2 linked regions of the Nocardioides panacis genome follow. The protein of the gene in region 1 interacts with the protein of each later gene in a pairwise test. Links are inferred from orthologs where the notes say so. Each region holds a gene or a part of one and is shown on either strand. Other genes may lie near its edges.

Region 1 (7,561 bases):
GACGCCCTGCATCATGGCCACCAGGCCCGCGTCGCCGTCGGCGTGCGGCACCGGCGGCGAGAACGTGATCGTCATCTCGTCGCCGGTGTAGTGCAGGGTCACCGGCAGCAGCGGCGCACCGGTCCGCCGGGCCAGCAGCGCCGGTCCCCGCGGCATCCGGGCGCGGGCTCCGCACAGGTCGACCTCGACGCTGGTGCGGGACAGGTCGCGGTCGGCCAGCAGGCACACCAGTCCCCCGTCGCGCACCCAGGCCTCCAGCCGCGGCAGCGTCGCCTCCCCGCCGGTCAGCGGCAGGATCTCCATGCCCAGCGTGGTGCGGAAGGCCACGAACTCGTCGTACAGCCGCTCCGGCTCGAGCCGCTCGGCCACCGTCACCAGCGGCATCCCGGTGGCGCACGCCCACGCCCCGGCCCAGTCCCAGTTGGCCATGTGCGGCAGGGGTACGACGGCCCCGCGGCCCTGCGCGTAGGCGTCGCGCAGGTGGTGCTCGCCGCGGGTCCGCGTCCGTCGTACGACGTCCTCGATCGGCCACGCGGGGAGCCGGAACGACTCGCACCAGTAGCGCAGGTAGGACCGGACCGCCTCGTGGGTCAGCGCGTCGAGTTCGTCGTCGGCCAGGTCGGGGCGGACCCGGTGCAGGTTGGCGCGCAGCCGGTGCACGCCCGTGCCGTCCCGCCGGAAGATCTCGTCGGCGATCCGCCGGAACACCGCGAGCGCCGCCCGCTCCGGCAGCAGCCGCACGAGCCGCCAGCCGGACAGGTAGCCGACCGTGGTGACCTGGTCGCCGGCGGCCGACGCGGCGCGCGAGGCCCCCCGCAGCAGGCCCGAGGGACGCCCGGCCATCAGACCGCTTCTTTGGCCTGGTCCCGGACCATCAGCATCCGCTGCACCACGGTGACGGTGCTCGCGACGGCGAGCGCACCCAGCGTGACCGGGATGAGGACGGGCAGGTCGAAGATGTCGGAGAGCCCGGTCATCACCAGGATCGCGACCAGCCGGTCGGCGCGCTCGGCGATGCCGCCCTTGGCCTGCATGCCGAGCGACTCGGCGCGGGCCCGGGCGTAGGACGTCACCGAGCCCATCACCAGGCAGTACATCGCCAGCGCCATCAGCGGCTCGGAGTCCCCGGGGCCGACGTAGTAGAACGCCAGCCCGGCGAAGATCGCGGCGTCCCCGAACCGGTCCAGCGTGGAGTCCAGGAAGGCGCCCCACTTGGACGAGGTGCCGCTGAGCCGGGCCATGTGCCCGTCCACGAGGTCGGAGAACACGAAGGCGGTGATCACCAGCACCCCGATCAGCAGCTTCCCCCTGGGGGAAGAACACCAGGGCGCCGGCGCAGACGCCGACCGTCCCGACGATGGTCACGGCGTCGGGGCTGATGCCCAGGCGCAGGAACAGCCGGGCTACGGGCGAGAAGACCTTCGTCCAGAAGGCGCGGAAACGTTCCATCATGGCGAGAGAAGGCTAGCGGCTGGCGCGCCCGCCCCCGACCACGCCGTGGCTCAGAGGACCTTCAGCCCGTACATCTCGCCGAGCGGGTCGGCGATCAGCTCCAGCCGCGCGCCGTCGGGGTCGCGGAAGTAGATCGACGTGCCGCTCTCCACCTCGTGCTCCACGCCGGCCTCCTCGAGCCGCTCGCGCAGCGCGCCCCAGAGCTCGGGGTCCACCGAGATCGCCAGGTGGTGCAGACCGCCGAGCACCTCGGCGTACGCGCCCAGGTCGAGGCCGGGCAGGTCGAAGAACGCCAGCAGGTTGCCGTGCCCGATGTCGAAGAAGAAGTGGCTCGACCCGGCGTAGTCCCGGTTCTCCACGATCTCGGTGAGCGGGAACCCGAGCACGTCCTGGTAGAAGCGCACGGTGCGCTCGACGTCGGAGCACAGCAGCGCGGTGTGGTGCAGGCCGCGGGCCGTCGAGGCGGGCCGCCGGTCGAGCGGGACGAGGTACGCCTCGCGGATCCGCGCACGTTCCTGGGCCAGGGCGTCGAGGTCGATCTTGGTCACGCTGCGCTCCTGCAGGTCGGTGATCGTTGAACCATACGCTCGGTCAGTCGCCCCACGCCTTGGCCAGCAGGTCCCGGGTGTCGGTGAGCAGCTGGGGCAGAGTGCGGGTCCGGCCGATGATCGGCATGAAGTTCTGGTCGCCGCCCCACCGGGGTACGACGTGCTGGTGCAGGTGCGCGGCGATGCCGGCGCCGGCGACCGAGCCCTGGTTCATGCCGATGTTGAAGCCGTGCGCACCGCTGACCCGCTTGATCGTGCGCATCGCGGTCTTGGTGAACGCCGCCACCTCGGCCGTCTCCGCCGCGTCCAGGTCGGGGTAGTCCGCCACGTGCCGGTAGGGGCAGACCATCACGTGCCCGGGGGTGTACGGGTAGAGGTTGAGCACCACGAACGTCGCCTCGCCGCGGTGCACGACCAGGCCCTCGGCGTCCTCCAGGGTCGGGATCCGGCAGAACGGGCACTCCCCCGACGACGCGTCGGCCGGCTTGTTCTCGCCCTTGATGTAGGCCATCCGGTGCGGGGTCCACAGCCGGTCGAGGTCGTCGGCCTCCCCCGCGCCGTCCTGGGTGAAGGACTCGCTCATCCGGGGCCCCTGCGGGAAGCGGAGCGCAGCGAGCATTCTCGTGGGGTGGTTTTCACACTTGGACCCGGGACTGCACGGCCTCGACGACCCGGGCAATGGCGTCCTCCACCGAGACGCCGTTCTCCTGGTGCCCGTCGCGGTAGCGGAAGCTGACCGCGCCGGCCTCCACGTCGTTGTCGCCGGCGATCAGCATGAACGGCACCTTCTGCAGCTGTGCGTTGCGGATCTTCTTCTGCATCCGGTCGTCGGACTCGTCGACCTCCACGCGGATCCCCTGCTTCGCGAGCCGGGCGGCGACGTCGTACAGGTAGTCGTTGTGCCGCTCCGCGATCGGGATCGCCTGCACCTGCACCGGGGCGAGCCAGGGCGGGAAGGCGCCGGCGTAGTGCTCGACGAGCACCCCGATGAACCGCTCGATCGAGCCGAACTTCGCGGAGTGGATCATCACCGGCTGCTGGCGGGTGCCGTCGGCGGCCTGGTACTCCAGGTCGAAGCCCTTGGGCTGGTTGAAGTCGTACTGGATGGTCGACATCTGCCAGGTGCGGCCGATCGCGTCCCGGGTCTGCACTGAGATCTTCGGACCGTAGTAGGCGGCGCCGCCCGGGTCCGGGACCAGCTCGAGGCCGGAGTCGGTGGCCACCTTCTCCAGCACGGCGGTCGCCTCCGCCCAGTCCTCGTCGGAGCCGACGAACTTGTCGGAGGTGTCGTCCCGGGTGGACAGCTCGAGGTAGAAGTCGTCGAGCCCGAAGTCCTTGAGCAGGCTCAGCACGAAGTCCAGCAGGTGCTTGATCTCGCCGGGTGCCTGCTCGGCGGTCACGTAGGAGTGCGAGTCGTCCTGGGTCATCCCGCGGACCCGGGTCAGGCCGTGCACGACGCCGGACTTCTCGAACCGGTAGACCGAGCCGAACTCGAACAGCCGCAGCGGCAGCTCGCGGTAGGACCGCCCGCGCGAGCGGAAGATCAGGTTGTGCATCGGGCAGTTCATCGCCTTGAGGTAGTAGCTGCTGCCCTCCATCTCCATGGGCGGGAACATGCCGTCGGCGTAGTACGGCAGGTGCCCGGAGAGGTGGAACAGCCCCTCCTTGGAGATGTGCGGCGTCCCGACGTAGGAGAACCCCTCCTCGATGTGCCGCCGGCGGACGTAGTCCTCCATCTCGCGCTTGACCACGCCGCCCTTCGGGTGGAAGACCGGCAGCCCGGAGCCGAGCTCGTCGGGGAAGGAGTAGAGGTCCAGGTCCCGGCCGAGCTTGCGGTGGTCGCGGCGCTCGGCCTCCTCGATCCGGTGCAGGTGCGCCTCGAGCGCCTCCTTGGACTCCCAGGCGGTGCCGTAGACCCGCTGCAGCTGCTTGTTCCTCTCGTCGCCGCGCCAGTACGCCGCGGCGGACCGCATCAGCTTGAACGCCGGGATCCGCTTGGTGGTCGGCAGGTGCGGGCCGCGGCAGAGGTCGCGCCAGGCCAGCGACCCGTCGCGCTTGAGGTTGTCGTAGATGGTCAGCTCGGCGCCGCCCACCTCGACGCCCGCGCCCTCCGCGGCGTCGGCCACGTCGGAGGAGCCGCCCTTGAGGCCGATCAGCTCGAGCTTGTAGGGCTCCTCGGCCAGCTCACGGATCGCGTCCCCGTCGGAGACCGGCCGCCGGGAGAACTTCTGGCCCTCCTTGACGATCTTGCGCATCCGCGACTCGATCTTCTCGAGGTCCTCCGGGACGAACGGGGTGGGCACGTCGAAGTCGTAGTAGAAGCCGTCGGTGATCGGCGGTCCGATGCCGAGCTTCGCCTCCGGGAAGAGCTCCTGGACCGCCTGGGCCATCACGTGGGCGGTGGAGTGCCGCAGGATGTCGCGGCCGTCGGGCGAGTCGATCGCCACGCCCTCGACCTCGTCGCCGTCCGCGAGCTCGTGGGCCAGGTCGCGCAGCTCGCCCCCGACCCGTGCGGCGATCACCTGCGGGTCGTCGGCGAAGAGCTCCCACGCCTTGGTGCCCGTCGTCACCGCGCGCTCGCCGGACTCGGCTGCGTTCAGGACGGTGACGTTGATGTCGGACACGGGACTCGACTCCTCTGGGACGGTGGGGCCGCCCGTCGTACACGGGCGGCGAGGTGGACGGTGCGATCGTATCCGCGGTGCCCGGTCCGGTGCGCCCGGGTTTCGGCGGGGCACCCGGACATGACGAACGGCCGCCCCTGACGGAGACGGCCTCGACCGGAGCCCGTTGGCTGTCAGATCGCCGCGCGACCGGCAAAGCCAGCGTTCGCTCGCCCCTCCCCCAACAGATCCGGGGTGTCGCGGGGCAGCACCAGAGAGACGAGTCCGAGGATGAGCCATGTGCCGTTGTAGGCGATCGTCTCGTAGCTCGCAACCGCGGCAACGACGCCGCCTGGAAGTCGGGTGACCGCGAGCGCCGCGATCATCGCCGCCAACGTGATCGACACCGCACTCCACACGTCGGCCCAGTACCGCACGCGAGCGGATCGCCAGGCCAACACAGCCAGTGTAGCCACGGCGACCAGCCACGGCCCCACGGAGACACCGCCGCTGGTCGCTTTCCCGACACCTGCTGCGAACGGACCGGAAAGGTAGGTCTGAGCATCGAAAGCGAGCGGGCCGAAGCAGAGCGCAGCAGTAGTGGCGCCGGCGACGTACATCCACCCGAATGCACGTCGGATCCCAAACTCCCTGACGAAGAAGACGGCAATGGGCACCACCGCCACCCACAGAGTGAACCGGTACGAAAGGGACACGCCAAACATCAGTGCGGAAGCCCACTCCGCAGGTCGTCGCCCTCGGCGCAACGCCCCGAGACCCCACCACGACGTCAGCAGCACGGCCACGCCCACAATCCAGTTGTCACTCTGGTTCGGAAGCCAGAGGCGAGTGTGCGGCGAGAACAGGAAGAGCACGGACACAGCCAGGGTTGCGTGGACGCCAGCAGTGCGGAAGAGAACGAACACCAGGAGGGCCATCCATACGAGGGGCTGTGCGTAGACATCACCGCTGACGAGCACGAAGGGAGCGGCCAGCAGGTATCCGCCGAGCATCGGGGACAGGGGGTTCCCGAACCGTGTCGTGACCTCCCACGGGTTGTCCAGGTGAGCGAGCTGGCGGACGCCGAGCTCGAGCGCTTCGGCGTTGTCGGATCCGGGACCATAGATGGGCTGCCAGAGGATGTACCAAGCAGCGAAGAGCTCAACGACCACGGCGAGGGCCAGCAACGCCGTGCGAGCGCCCAACCGGCGCCTCGACATCGCCGCCGCCCACACGGCCAGCACCGCGACCACCGACGTCAGAACGAGCAGGGACAGACTGAGCACCCACTCCTGGGTCCCGTGCTCGTGCCACACCACTACGCCCGAACTCGCCCCGACGAAGAGGACCCAGGCAGCCACCGCCTCCTTCTTGCTCCAGACACGTTGAACCCTTTTGCTGGGTGAGACCGACATCTGTTCCCCCCGTTCCGAGCGGCAACTGTCTCCCCTGTCTCAGGCGGCGAGATCGCTGACGAGCCGTAGCCTGATCCTGCACCAAGCAGACCGGACCACACCCCCGGCTGGATGCGACCTGGGCTGCTCACCCGGACATGACGAACGGCCGCCCCTGACGGAGACGGCCGCGGTGCTGAAGGGTGGGCGATACTGGGCTCGAACCAGTGACCTCTTCGGTGTGAACGAAGCGCGCTACCACTGCGCCAATCGCCCCTCCACGACCACGGACGTGCCGGTGGTCGGTGCGCCGGAAAGACTAGCGCATGGCTCCCGGGTCGCCGCTGCGCGGGGTGGCTGTCACCGGCGTCACACCGGCCGACCGGTCTGGTCAAGTGGTGGATTTGGCGGCAAAGCCGGACACTTCCCCGCCCTGACCCGGGACGGCCGAAAAAAACTCACAGCAATCTGTTTCGTTTCCCGTCATACGGCCAACCCAAGACCGTCTCCTTGTCACGTCCGAGGGGACGACCTGGGAGGAAGGCCAAAAAGCCATGATGGACTTTTCGATGAACACCGCACCACTCACCCTGACGCAGTCGCTGAGCCTCGACCTGATCGACCAGACCGGGGCAGTGACCCCGATCGACGCCGAGCTCCACTACGACCCGCGCGACCCGTACGCCGTCACGACCGTCTTCATCACCGGGACGACCACCGTCCGCTGGACGTTCGGTCGCCAGCTGCTCAGCGACGGCCTCTACGAGCCGTCTGGTGACGGCGACGTCCACGTCTGGCCGTGCCTGGACGCCGAGGGTCGAGCCGTCGTGATCATCGAGCTCTGCTCACCGGACGGCGAGGCGCTCGTGCAGGCCCGCACCACCGACCTCAGCTCGTTCGTCGACCGCATGGCGCGCGCCGTCAAGCCGGGCGAGGAGTCCACGCACGTCGACGTGGAGGCCACCATCGCGGCGATCTTCGCGGCCGAGGCCGCCTGAGCGACCCCTGGCCGTGTGGCAGTGTTGGCTGGGAGGACCAACACGACAGGGGGTCACCGGTGCTGTTCAGCCACGACACGGAGCGCTCGCTCGCGTGCATCGTCGACCTGGTCAACTCCGCGCCCTCGACCGGGACCGGCGAGCTCCTCGGCGACCTCGACGCGCTCCGGAGGCTCGTGGTGCGGCACGACGTCAGCGACGTCGGCGAGCTGACCACCCGTGACCTCCGGGGCGTGCAGGCGCTGCGCGAGCTGGTGGCCGCCGTGTTCGACGCGGCCGACGACCGGTCCGCCGCGCAGGCCGTGAACACCCTGGTGTCCCAGGCCACCGTCATGCCGCGGCTGACGGACCACGACGGCTACGACTGGCACGTCCACTACTTCACCCCCGGCGCCTCCCTGGCCGACCACCTCAGCGTCGACTGCGGGATGGCCCTGGCCCACGTCGTCGCCTCCGGGGAGCGCGAGCGGCTGCGCCGGTGCGAGGCACCCGACTGCGAGCAGGTCCTCGTCGACCTCTCCCGCAACCGCTCCAAGCGCTACTGCGACGCGCGCACCTGCGGCAAC
Region 2 (7,510 bases), 2.0 Mb from region 1 along the record:
CGCTGGCTGCGGCGGTGGATGCCGTTGGACGGGTCGAGCTGCATCGGGATCGGGGGCAGCGGGGGCAGCTCCTGGCCCTTCTCGCTCTCGAGCTCGTCGGCGTCCTTCTCCTCGCTCATCCCGATCGGCCCGATCATCTGGGCGTTCAGGAACTGCCGCACGACCGGCTCCTCGGAGGACAGCAGCATCTCGCGGGGGCCGAACATCGCCAGGTGCTTGTGGTAGAGCAGGCCGATGTTGTCCGGCACGGTCCGGGCGGTGTTCACGTCGTGGGTGACGATCAGCATGGTGGCGTCGATCTGCGCGTTGAGGTCGACGATGAGCTGGTTGAGGAACGACGTACGGACGGGGTCGAGGCCGGAGTCCGGCTCGTCGAAGAGCACGATCTCCGGGTCCAGCACCAGCGCGCGGGCCAGCCCGGCCCGCTTGCGCATGCCGCCGGAGATCTCGCCGGGGAGCTTGTCCTCGGCCCCGACCAGGCCGACCAGCTCCATCTTCTCCATCACCACGGCGCGGATGTCGGACTCGGTCTTGCGGGTGTGCTCGCGCAGCGGGAAGGCGACGTTGTCGTAGAGGTTCATCGAGCCGAACATCGCGCCGTCCTGGAACAGCACGCCGAACAGCTTGCGGATCTCGTAGAGGTCCTTCTCCGAGCAGGAGGCGATGTCGGTGCCCTCGATGACGACGCTGCCGTAGTCCGGCTTGAGCAGACCGATCAGCGTCTTGAGCAGCACCGACTTGCCGGTGCCGGAGGGGCCGAGCATCACGCAGATCTCGCCGGCCGGGACGGTGAGGGAGACGTCCTTCCAGATCAGCGAACGGCCGAAGGACTTGGTGAGGTCCTGGACCTTGATTTCGACGCCCACGAACGCCCTCCCTGTCTGTGTCCCGCGGGACACGCCGTGCCCAGGCGCGAACGCCACGAATGTGCCCGGGATTACCAACGAGTAAACAATGGGGAGGTTACGGCACGAACTGTGACGAGCAACACTTCGTGTCACCCCGTGTTCGGACATCTGGACCAGTGCGGCGCCGGACGTGGGCGCGGCGGGTCCGGACATGCAGGACGGCGGCCCTCCCCGAGGGGAGGACCGCCGTCCGGTGCTGCGGGTGCGCGGCCGGTTCCGGAGGTGCAGGTCCGGCTCGCGCGGATGGTTACTGGAGCAGCGTCACTTGACCGAGACGCTCGCGCCGGCGCCCTCGAGGGAAGCCTTGGCCTTCTCGGCGGCCTCCTTGGTGACCTTCTCCAGGACGGCCTTCGGAGCGGCCTCGACCAGCTCCTTGGCCTCCTTGAGACCGAGGCTCGTGAGGGCGCGCACCTCCTTGATGACGTTGATCTTCTTCTCGCCGGCAGCCTCGAGGACGACGTCGAACTCGTCCTGCTCGAACGCCTCCTCGGCGGCACCGGCGCCACCGGCGGCCGGGGCGGCAGCCACGGCGACGGGGGCGGCGGCGGTCACGCCGAAGGTCTCTTCGAACTGCTTCACGAACTCGCTCAGCTCGAGGAGGGTCATCTCCTTGAACGCGTCGAGCAGCTCGTCGGTGGTGAGCTTCGCCATGGTGGCGTTTCCTTCCGGTTTGCTGACCCGCACGGTCGCGCGGGTCTGACTGGTTGAGGGGGGTGAGCCGAAGCTCAGGCCTCGGTGGTCTCCGTGCTGGTCTCCGTGCTGGTGTCCGTGCTGGACTCCGCGTCGGCCTCGGCCGCGGCGGGTGCCTCGGCCTCGGTGCTCTCGGCGGCTGCGTCGGCCGGGGCCTCCGCAGACTCGGACTCCTCGGCGACGGCCGGCGTGCCGGCTCCGCCCCGGAGGACCGACGGGTCCTGCTCCGCCTTGGCCTGCAGCGCACCCGCGAGGCGGGCAGCCTGCGCGAGGGGCGCGTTGAGCAGGTAGACGGCCTGGCTGAGCGACGCCAGCATGCCGCCGGCGAGCTTGGCGAGGAGGACCTCGCGCGACTCGAGGTCGGCCAGCTTGGCGATCTCCTTCGCGTCGAGCGGCTTGCCGTCGAGGACGCCGCCCTTGATCACGAGAGAGGGGTTTGCCTTGGCAAAGTCACGCAGGCCCTTGGCCGCCTCGACCACGTCACCGCTGATGAAGGCGATGGCGGTGGGTCCGACGAGGAGGTCGTCGAAGCCTTCGACGCCCGCCTCCGTCGCGGCGATCTTGGTCAGCGTGTTCTTGACCACGGCGTAGTTGGCGTTCTCGCCGAGGGCTCGCCGCAGGTCCTGCAGCTGCTTCCACGGTGAGACCGCGGTACTCGGTCAGCACAGCACCCGCAGACTCCTGGAATGACTCCACGAGGTCTGCGACGTCGGCTGTCTTGTCTGGCCGCGCCATGGGTCTCCTTCCGGATCGGTCACTGATCAGTGGTTGATCAACGATGAGTCCGGAGACCGCCGTACGTCCTGAAGGGCCCGACTGGAGCCTGGAACGACGAACGCCCCGGCGCAGGCGCACGGGGCGGTCCCGACAAGATGCGGGCATCTCGACGAGTTCACTCGGTGTCACCTGCGCAGGCCGCCCGCTGAGCGGGACCTTCAGTCGACTTGCTCGATCCGTGGAACACGGAGCGGGCACGCCGACGACCGGCGGTCTCTGGTTTCAGCGGCCAATCTACGCGACCCCCGCCCGGGGCGCCAAATCCGCGCCCGGAGGGGTACCGGGCGGTCCGACCCGGGCCGTCCCGTTCGGAGGGTTTCGCGGCGAATCCCCTCCCCCGGTCCGGGCGCGGTGCTCCAATGATCGCGTGGATCTCTCCCTGGAACCCCTGAGCGACGTCCTGGAGAAGGCCGAGCACGCGGCCCGGGCCGGCGCGCACCCGATGTCGCGCGTGTGGCCCACCGGGTTCGACCTGCTCGACCAGACGCTGGCCGGCGGCATGCGCTCCGGCGAGCTGGTGCTCCTCGGCGGCCCCCAGGGCCTGGGCAAGACCACCTGGGTGCTCCAGGTGGCCCGCAACACCGCCCGCTCCGGGCGCCCGGTCGTGGTGTTCTCCTTCGAGCACGACACCCAGACGCTGCTGGTCCGCCTGGTCGCCCTCGAGGCCGGCCAGCTCGGCGGGCTCGCGGCTCCCAACGTCGCCCGGATCCGGGCCAGCTTCGAGTCCTCGGACGGCCGGACCGGCTCGCTCGCCGACCGGCTCAAGGACACCGAGGGTGGCGTCCAGGCGCTCGACGTCGTCCAGGAGTACGCCGACCGGCTGCACCTGCACCGCTCCACCGGCGCGAGCACGTCGCTGGAGGTGATCACCGCGGCCGTCGACCAGGTCCGCGCGCACACCGGCGAGGCGCCCCTGGTGATCGTCGACTACCTGCAGAAGGTGCACTCCCCGATCGCCGACCAGGAGGAGCGGATCACCGCGGTCACCGAGGGCCTCAAGGACCTCGCGCTGGACCGGGACGTCCCGATCCTGGCGGTGGTGGCCGCCGACAAGGAGGGCCTCACCGCGGGCCGGCGGATGCGGGTCAACAACATGCGCGGCTCCTCGGCGCTGGCCTACGAGGCGGACACCGTCCTGCTGCTGAACAACAAGTACGACGTCGTGGCGCGCCACCACCTCGTCTACAGCACGGCCAACGTGGAGAAGTTCCGCAACTGGACCGTGGTCAGCGTCGAGAAGAACCGCAACGGCCGCACCGGGCAGGACTTCGAGTTCCTCAAGCGCTTCGACCAGTGCCGCTTCGAGACGGCCGGCCGCTCGGTCGTCGAGCAGCTGGTCGACGACCGCATCTACCTGGAGTGACGCCGGAGTGCAGCGACCCGGCGGGTCTGGCGGAGGTTCTCCGCCGGACGCGCCGGGTCGTGGGTTCTGCGGGCGCCAGAAGCGCCGGGTGGGTCAGTCCTCGTTCTCGACCGCGACGTTCTTGACGCGGTTGGGGTCGACCTGGATGCCGGGGCCCATGGTCGTCGAGAGGGTGACCTTCCTCAGGTAGCGGCCCTTGGAGCTGGCCGGCTTGAGCCGCAGCACCTCCTCGAGCGCCGCGGCGTAGTTCTCCGCGAGCTGGGCCTCGGAGAAGGAGGCCTTGCCGATGATGAAGTGCAGGTTGGCGTGCCGGTCGACGCGGAACTCGATCTTGCCGCCCTTGATGTCCGTGACGGCCTTGGCCACGTCGGGGGTGACCGTGCCGGTCTTCGGGTTCGGCATGAGGCCGCGGGGGCCGAGCACGCGGCCCAGGCGGCCGACCTTGCCCATCATGTCCGGGGTGGCGACGACGGCGTCGAAGTCGAGCCAGCCGCCGTTCACCTTCTCGATGAGCTCGTCGCCACCGACGAAGTCGGCGCCCGCCTCGCGAGCCGCGTCCGCCTTCTCGGCGTTGGCGAAGACCAGGACCCTGGCGGTCTTGCCGGTGCCGTGCGGGAGGTTCACGGTGCCGCGGACCATCTGGTCCGCCTTGCGGGGGTCGACGCCGAGGCGCATGGCCACGTCGACGGTCTCGTCGAACTTCTTCTTGCTGCCGGCCTTGGCGATCTTGATCGCCTCGAACGGGGCGTAGGGGAGGTCCTTGTCGAACGTCTCCGCCACCGCGCGGTAGGTCTTGCTGCGCTGCATGTCTGGTTCCTTCTGTTCTCGTGTTTCCAGAGTGTGGTCAACGGGCGCTCAGCTGCCCTGCCACGGTTCTTGGTGCTGCTGGGCCGACTCGGTCAGTCGGTCGTGATGCCCATCGAGCGGGCGGTGCCCTCGACGATTTTCATCGCCGCGTCGATGTCGTTGGCGTTGAGGTCCGGCAGCTTGGTCGTGGCGATCTCGCGCACCTGGTCCTTGGTCAGCTTGCCGACCTTCTCCTTGTGCGGGACGCCCGAGCCCTTCTGCAGGCCTGCAGCCTTCTTGATCAGCTCGGCGGCCGGCGGGGTCTTCGTGATGAACGTGAACGACCGGTCCTCGAAGATGGTGATCTCGACCGGGATGACGTTCCCGCGCATCGGTTCCGTCTGCGCGTTGTAGGCCTTGCAGAACTCCATGATGTTCACGCCGTGGGGACCGAGAGCGGTACCCACCGGCGGAGCAGGAGTTGCCGCCCCGGCCTGCAGCTGCACCTTGACCAGGGCAGCGATCTTCTTCTTGGGAGGCATGTTTCCTTGGGTCCTTACGTGGTTGTAGCTGGGTGTTTCGCGAGCTTCGTGAGGATCTCGGTCAGACCTTCTGGATCTGGCTGAAGCTCAGCTCGACCGGGGTCTCCCGGCCGAAGATCTCGACGAGGGCCTTGACCCTCTGGGACTCCGCGTTGATCTCGGTGATCGTCGCGTGCAGCGTGGCGAACGGGCCGTCGACCACCATGACCGAGTCGGACACGTCGAAGTCCGCGACCTCGACCTTCTTCTTCGGCGCGCCGGTACGGCCGCCGCCCTGGTCGGGCGCTGCGGCCTCGGCCTCGGCCTGGACGGCCGGGGCGAGCATGCTCTCGACCTCGTCGAGGCTCAGCGGCACCGGCTGGTGGCTGTGGCCGACGAAGCCGGTGACGGACGGCGTGTGGCGTACGGCGGCCCAGGACTCGTCCGTGAGGTCCATCCGGACCAGGACGTAGCCGGGCAGCACGGTGCGCCGGACCAGCTTGCGCTGGCCGTTCTTGATCTCCGCGACCTCTTCGGTCGGGACGATCACCTCGTGGATGTAGTCCTCCATGTTCAGGGACGTGATCCGGTTCTCGAGGTTCGCCTTCACCCGGTTCTCCATGCCGGAGTAGGTGTGCACCACGAACCAGTCGCCGACCTTGGCGCGCAGCGCCTCGCGGAACTCGGCGAGCACGTCGGACGGGGCGTCGTCGTCAGACTCCGCGGCGTCGGACTCGGAGGCCTCGTCGGTCCCGGACTCGGAGGCCTCGTCGGCATCGGACTCGGAGGCCTCGTCGGTCTCGGACGCGGACCCGGCGTCGTCGGTCTCAGCGACCGCGGCGTCCGTCTCGGAGTCGGCCGGGGCGTCCGTCTCGGAGTCGGCCGCTGCGTCCGCGGCGACCTCCTCGTCGGTGGGCAGGTCGTCGGGAAGGTCCGTCGACGCGTCCGTGGACGGGTCGACGACCGACTGCTCGGCGGCATCGGTCGAGGTAGCTCCCTGGAGCTCTTCGTCGTACTGCTGCGACACGGTTACTCAGTCACCTTCATCGTTGTGGGTCCTGCCTGGTGGTGCGGGCCGGAGGACCCGGTGTTGGCTAGCCGAAGACCTTGAAGACCAGCCGGCCGAACGCGAGGTCGAGCAGCGACACGATCGTCATGACTACGAGCACGAACACCAGGACCACGAGGAAGTACGTGATCAGCTGCTGCTGCGTCGGCCAGACGACCTTGCGGAGCTCGGCGACGATCTGGCGGTAGAACGTGGTCGGGGTCGTCCGCTTGCCGCTCGACGAGGTCGAGCCCACGGGGCGGCTCTGCGTCACGGTCCTCCACCTTTCGTTCCGTCCGGATCCGGTGTGCCCGGATCCGTTGGCTGGTCGGCCACCCGCCCGGATCCGGTCCGCGCGGGGTCTTGCAGGGCACGAGGGACTTGAACCCCCAACCTTCGGTTTTGGAGACCGATGCTCTGCCAGTTGAGCTAGTGCCCTCCGGGGGACCTCGTCCAGATGCGGGCATGCCGATCAAGGGTGAGATCCACCAAACGTGAAGCATACGGGCCGGTCCCAGGCGAAGTCGAACCGAGTGTGGACCCGGCAGGCACGAGACGGCGGGCAGTGCGAGCATAGGTTCATGAGCGAAGCCCTCCCCAGCACCGGTGCCGGCTCCGGCACCCGCCGCCGCATCTCCGCCCGCATCGGCGGCATCGCCGAGTCCGCGACCCTCGCGGTCGACGCCAAGGCCAAGGCCCTCAAGGCCGCCGGGCGCCCCGTGATCGGGTTCGGCGCCGGCGAGCCGGACTTCCCGACCCCCGACTACATCGTCGAGGCGGCCGTGGAGGCCTGCCGCGACCCCCGCAACCACCGCTACACGCCGGCGGGCGGCCTGCCGGAGCTCAAGAAGGCGATCGTGGACAAGACGCTGCGGGACTCCGGGTACACCGTGACCCCCGCCCAGGTGCTGGTCACCAACGGCGGCAAGCAGGCGATCTACGAGGCCTTCGCGACGATCCTCGACCCCGGCGACGAGGTGCTGCTGCCGGCGCCGTACTGGACGACCTACCCCGAGGCGATCCGGCTCGCGGGCGGCGTGCCGGTCGAGATCCTGGCCGACGAGACCCAGGGCTACAAGGTCACCGTCGACCAGCTCGAGGCCGCGCTGACCGACCGCACGAAGGCGATGCTGTTCTGCTCGCCGTCGAACCCGACCGGTGCGGTCGACGGCCCCGAGGAGGTCGAGGCGATCGGCCGCTGGCTGCTCGACCAGGGCCTGTGGGTGGTCACCGACGAGATCTACGAGCACCTCACCTACGGCGACACCGTCACCACCTCCCTGCCCGTCGTGGTCCCCGAGCTCGCGGACCGCTGCATCGTGGTCAACGGGGTCGCGAAGACCTACGCGATGACCGGGTGGCGGGTGGGCTGGCTGCTCGGTCCCGCCGACGTCGTCAAGGCCGCCACGAACCTGCA

What was found.
Region 2: the proteins of thrS (region 1) and rplA interact in binary tests that used the Escherichia coli proteins (3 or more experiments, as listed by UniProt). The link is inferred for Nocardioides panacis from one-to-one orthologs.

Annotation. Positions count from the first base shown.
Region 1 is NZ_CP077062.1:1,270,701-1,278,261, reverse strand. What follows is about bases 2,131-5,091. They hold thrS (threonine--tRNA ligase), read right to left. Parts: upstream 4,625-5,091; coding sequence 2,636-4,624; downstream 2,131-2,635. Other genes in these bases: KRR39_RS06200 (hypothetical protein), read right to left, coding at 4,798-5,091; KRR39_RS06210 (HIT family protein), read right to left, coding at 2,131-2,583. Also shown: KRR39_RS06225 (phosphatidylinositol mannoside acyltransferase), read right to left, coding at 1-843; KRR39_RS06215 (VOC family protein), read right to left, coding at 1,503-2,000; more of KRR39_RS06210, read right to left, coding at 2,044-2,130; more of KRR39_RS06200, read right to left, coding at 5,092-5,964; KRR39_RS06190 (SsgA family sporulation/cell division regulator), read left to right, coding at 6,567-6,995; KRR39_RS06185 (CGNR zinc finger domain-containing protein), read left to right, coding at 7,055-7,561. UniProt on the Escherichia coli protein: Catalyzes the attachment of threonine to tRNA(Thr) in a two-step reaction: L-threonine is first activated by ATP to form Thr-AMP and then transferred to the acceptor end of tRNA(Thr). The rate-limiting step is amino acid activation in the presence of tRNA.
Region 2 is NZ_CP077062.1:3,284,888-3,292,397, forward strand. Bases 2,689-5,598 are described here. They hold rplA (50S ribosomal protein L1), read right to left. Parts: upstream 4,546-5,598; coding sequence 3,832-4,545; downstream 2,689-3,831. Other genes in these bases: KRR39_RS16035 (DnaB-like helicase C-terminal domain-containing protein), read left to right, coding at 2,743-3,738; rplK (50S ribosomal protein L11), read right to left, coding at 4,638-5,066; nusG (transcription termination/antitermination protein NusG), read right to left, coding at 5,128-5,598. In the rest of the region: KRR39_RS16020 (ABC transporter ATP-binding protein), read right to left, coding at 1-866; rplL (50S ribosomal protein L7/L12), read right to left, coding at 1,170-1,559; more of nusG, read right to left, coding at 5,599-6,072; preprotein translocase subunit SecE, read right to left, coding at 6,140-6,367; KRR39_RS16065 (pyridoxal phosphate-dependent aminotransferase), read left to right, coding at 6,675-7,510. UniProt on the Escherichia coli protein: One of the primary rRNA binding proteins, it binds very close to the 3'-end of the 23S rRNA. Forms part of the L1 stalk. It is often not seen in high-resolution crystal structures, but can be seen in cryo_EM and 3D reconstruction models.